Regions from separate parts of the Caulobacter sp. P4_E5 genome, predicted to be linked through region 2. Evidence: riboswitches for the same ligand, from Rfam matches in the RefSeq annotation. Region 2 holds a riboswitch; the other holds the start of a gene.

Region 1 (2,385 bases), on a different contig from region 2:
TACGGCCCCGCCCCGGCCGGGACCGACGACAAGGCCTGGCAGAAGGCCAAGGCCGACAAGAGCCAGGCCGACGGCCTGCGCTACGTCTCCGACGAGGACGCCCGCGCGTCCGATACGCCGCATCCGCTGGGCGCGGTCTGGGACAACGGATCCGACCCGGTCGCCGAGCTCGACCACCTGATGGCGGTGCGCAAGATCGCGCTCGAACGCTTCGGTCTCGGCAATCTGCCGAAGGGGGCGTCGGTCGCCGACCTGCGCCGGATCATCGCGCCGATCTACATCTTCCAGCGCTACCAGGTCGACGCGACCGCCAAGCTGGTCGGCGGGATCGACTTCACCTACGGCGCGGAAGGCGACGGCAAGGAGGCCAGCAAGCTCGTGCCCGCCGATCGCCAGGCCGCCGCCATCGACGCCCTGCTGCGCACGATCACCCCGGCGGCGCTCGACCTCCCGGACAAGGCGCTCGACGTCCTGACCTCGGGCCAGTCGCAGGGGACCGACCACGCCTATGAGATCGAGACCTTCGGCCAGGGCCCGGTGTTCGACCTGCCGGCCACGGCGGAAGTGGCGGCTGACCTGGTCTGGGCCGACCTGTTCGCGCCGGCGCGGCTGAACCGGCTGGTCGAGGCCAAGCGCCGCGATCCGGTCCAGCCCGGGGTCGAGGGTCTGCTGGACAAGGCCCTGGCCTTCGCCGCCTTCGACGGCAAGGCCGTCGGACGCCAGGCCGAGCTGGCCCGTCGGGGCCGCCAGCGGATGGTGGCGAACCTGGCCCAGGCGCTCGACGACAAGAGCCTGTCGCCGACCGCTGCCGCCGTGATCCGCGCCCGGCTAGCCGACTGGGGCAAGGGCCTCAAGACGGTAGCCGGCGACCCCGCCGATCGGGCCCAGGCGCGCGCCCTGGCCGGGATCGTCGCCGACGAAAGCGGCGACCGCCTGGCGGCGCTGGTCGCCGAGGGAAGAAGCAAGATCGTGATCCCGCCTGGCCCGCCGATTGGCGAGGACGACTGGTTTGGGGATATCGGGCTGTAGCGGCTTGAGCGCCCCCTCCGTCACGTCGCCTCTCGGCGCCGCGCCACCTCCCCCGCTGCGCAGGGGAGGAGGAGGTCCTCCTCACCCGTGAAACGGGGGAGGTGGCGCGATGCGGATACGCATCGTGACGGAGGGGGCGCTAGGTCCGGCTTGACTCTGACCCAACCCTCCCGCATCACCCCAGCGACCCTCGCGGGAGACATCGGGATTCGCTCCCGAGGCCGAAGGCGCAACCGCCCCGGAAACGCTCAGGCAAAAGGACCGCGCGGGTTTAGAAACGCTGGAAAGTAGTCTCCCGAAAGGGCGGCTCGCCGAAGGAGCAAGGCCAACCTCAAACAGCAGAGGGGGAAGGCCGGAATCTCTCAGGTCCAAGGGACAGCGGGGGCGCGACCACCCGGCGCGAGCCGGTCGTCTCGCCGACCCCGCTTGGAGCCCGCCCAGTGTCTGATCAAGATCTCAAGAAGACGCCCTTGTACGACGCCCACGTGGCGGTGGGCGCGCGCATGGTGCCGTTCGCGGGCTACCATATGCCGGTGCAGTACAAGGACGGGGTGCTGAAAGAGCACCTCTGGACCCGCGAGCACGCCGGCCTGTTCGACGTCTCGCACATGGGGCAGGCGCGGATCCGCGGTGAGAACCCGGCCAAGAGCTTCGAGAAGGTGGTCTCGGCCGACTACCAGGGCCTGAAGCCCGGCAAGCAACGCTACGGCGTGCTGCTGAACGCCGACGGCGGCATCATCGACGACCTGATGACCGCGCGTCCCGACGACGACGGCCTGTTCGTGGTGGTCAACGGCGCTTGCAAGGACAACGACTACAAGATCATCGCCGACACTCTGGCCGGCGAGGCCACGGTCGAGCGTCTCGAGGACCGCGCGCTGCTGGCGCTGCAAGGTCCCGAGGCCGCCGCCGTCCTGGCCGCCCACGTACCGGAAGCCGCCGGCATGGTGTTCATGGACACGCTGGCCCTGACCGCGTTCGGCGTCGACGCCATTCTCTCGCGCTCGGGCTATACCGGCGAGGACGGCTACGAGATCTCGGTTCCGGCTGAGGCCGCCGAGCGGGTGTGGAACACCCTGCTGGCCGACGAACGGGTCAAGCCGATCGGCCTGGGGGCTCGCGACAGCCTGCGTCTGGAAGCCGGCCTGCCGCTCTATGGCCACGACCTGGACGAGACCGTCTCGCCGATCGAGGCCGGCCTGAACTTCGCGGTCGGCAAGTCGCGCCGCGAGGCCGGCGACTATCTGGGCGCGGCCCGCATCGCCAAGGAACTGGCCGGCGACCTGTCGCGGATCCGCGTCAACCTGAAGGTGCTGGAAGGCGCTCCGGCCCGCGAAGGCGCCGAGATCGCCGACG
Region 2 (2,385 bases):
CCGCCCGCGACGTTATAGCGGGCCTGGGTGCGGTGATAATCGTCGTTCTCGAGCCAGAGGCCAGCCTCGATCTTGTTGAAGCCCAGATGCCAGGCGACCTTGGCTGTGACGCCCTTGCGGATGCCGTCGACGCCCGACAGGCCGTATTGGATGCCGCGTGGCGCGGTCAGGCCCGCCACGATCAGGCGCTCGGCGTTGTGGCTGGCCAGCGAGGTGGCATAGGCCTCGGGCGAGACGCCATAGCCGCCCTTGTCCTCGTAATAGGCCGTCGTGGTCAGGTCGAARGTGTCGGTGATCGGCGTGTTCAGGGTCAGGCCGTAGAGGTGGTCTTGCCGGCTGTTGACGGCGAACTTGTAGTACTGGGCATAGTTGGCGTTCGAGTAGGGCACCCCGGCCGCGGTCTCCGGCAGGCTGGCCGTCGGGATCGACAGCGCCGTGCCGAACGGGACCGACAACGGAACCGCGCCGAGATAGGCGAACGTGCGCCCCTTGCGCCCGAACACATCGCCGGCCGTTCCGTTGTACTGGGCCAGGGCGATCGACGGGCTGTCATAGTCGAAATAGTCGTTGTGGACGGTCTGGAAGCTGATGTCGCCGCCGTTGGGCAGGGCGTAGCGCAGCTTGCCCTCGTAGTGCTGACGATCGATGTCGCCTGGGCCGCGCCACAGGTCGCCCTTGATCCACGAGCCGCTGACATAGCCCGACAGGCCGCCGTGCTCGCCCATTTCGAGCCGCAGGAAGGTGCGGCGCAGGTCGTCGCTGCCGAAGGTCTGGCTGATCGCGCCGCCAGCGTCCTTGGCCGGCGCCTGGGTGAAGTAGTCGACGATCGGGCCCAGCGAGGCGTAGCTGGGCAGGGCCACGTCGCCGGCCCCGGCCGAGGCGGTGACGCGCAGCAGGTTCTCGTTGTCGACATAGCGATAGATCGGGCTGCCGCCGAATTGGTCGCTGCGACCCATCGGGATGTTGTCCAGCAGGAAGCCGATCTGCTGGAAGTTGAAGGCGCGCACCGAGACCGAGTTGCCGAACTCGTACATGCCCAGGGCGTCGTTGGCCTGGACGTTGAAGCCGGGGAGGGACTCCAGCATCTTCAGGCCGGTGATCCCGGCGGGCGCCGAGAGCAGGGCCTCGCGGGTGATCGAGACGGTGGCGGTGGCGTGATCCGTGCCGATCGCCACGCTGGCCTCCGACAGGCGCTTGCCGGTCACGACCAGGGTCTCGACCTCGGCGGCCTTGTCGGCTTCTTGCGCCAGGACGGGCGTCGCGACGCCCAGGATCGAAGCGGTAAGCAAAAGCGCTCGCAGGCGATGCGAGCCGCGCGAAGATGGGCCGAAGGTCATGACTATCCCCAGATCTTTTTTGACTGGGATCAGCGTTGCTGTGGTCACGCCTCAGGTAAATTCAGAATTTCTCGGACGGTGTCGATATAATGACAAAGTTAAATCGACGCGCATGTGTGTTCAATTTATGATCAACGGCAATATATCTCATAGGTATTCGCAATATATATTCCGCGAAAGTCGGAATGACGATCGCGTTCGCGGTTGCATGGGCGTCTCCAGGTTCGAGAGCTAGGTTAGTTTCGCGTGGCGCACACAGGGGCAGGGCGCGCCACGATGGCTCGCCTTCGCACCCCCGCTGTCCTTGGCGCCTGAGAGATTCAGCGGGCCCAGGCAATCGCGAGGGCCGGCCTTGCTCCTTCGGCGAGGGCGTTTCGCGCCCTGCTTTCCAGCGTTCAGAAGCCCGCGCGGTCCTTCTGCTTGAGCGTTTCCGGGGCGGTTTCGCCTTCAGCGCCGGGCCGGGGCCCGATCTCTCCCGCGAGAGCGACAACCAGCAGGCGGCGGGCCGAGTCTCGGATCAAGCGGATTGATCGAAGCTGGTCGTATTGACGGTGGGATGCGAGCGATCGCGGCGCCGGGCGCCAAATCAAGCGCCGCTGGCGTCCTTGGTATGCTCGATCAGGTTGTCGCGCAGTCGGGCGACCATCTTTTGAACGGTCTGGAACTCCTCCGGCGTCAGGCCCGAGGCGGCCACTAGGTTCTTCTGCACGCCCCTGTTGCGCAACGCACGACCGGCGTCGGTCAGGCTGATCAGGACTTGGCGCTCGTCGGCGGGATCCCGTCGGCGGGTCAGGAAGCCCAATTCCTCCAGCTTCTTCAGGATCGGCGTCAGGGTGTTGGATTCCAGGAAGAGCTTCTCGCCCAGGCCGCCCACGGTCTGATTGTCCTGCTCCCACAGCGCAACGATGATGATCCACTGGGTGTAGGTCACGCCCAGTTCCTCGAGGATCGGTCGATAGGCGCGGCCGTAGGCCAGGTTCGCTGAATAGATCGCGAAGCACATGAAGTCGGCGAGCTTGACGTCGCCAGTCTTCGCGGGAGCGTCGGA

What was found. Region 2 has a riboswitch for glycine ahead of AC1DSO_RS23105 (TonB-dependent receptor). Riboswitches for the same ligand answer to the same signal wherever they lie in the genome.
Region 1: another riboswitch for glycine. It lies ahead of gcvT (glycine cleavage system aminomethyltransferase GcvT); the one in region 2 lies ahead of AC1DSO_RS23105 (TonB-dependent receptor).

The regions. Positions count from the first base shown of each region.
Region 1 covers NZ_JBFUJD010000058.1:33,189-35,573, reverse strand. The annotation lists partial or broken gene AC1DSO_RS17200 (zinc-dependent metalloprotease) at 1-1,029, shown strand, start outside; partial or broken gene AC1DSO_RS17195 (hypothetical protein) at 1,050-1,168, opposite strand; glycine riboswitch at 1,213-1,303, shown strand; gene gcvT (glycine cleavage system aminomethyltransferase GcvT) at 1,470-2,385, shown strand, end outside.
Region 2 covers NZ_JBFUJD010000114.1:4,390-6,774, reverse strand. The annotation lists gene AC1DSO_RS23105 (TonB-dependent receptor) at 1-1,349, opposite strand, end outside; glycine riboswitch at 1,626-1,739, opposite strand; gene AC1DSO_RS23100 (MarR family winged helix-turn-helix transcriptional regulator) at 1,924-2,385, opposite strand, start outside.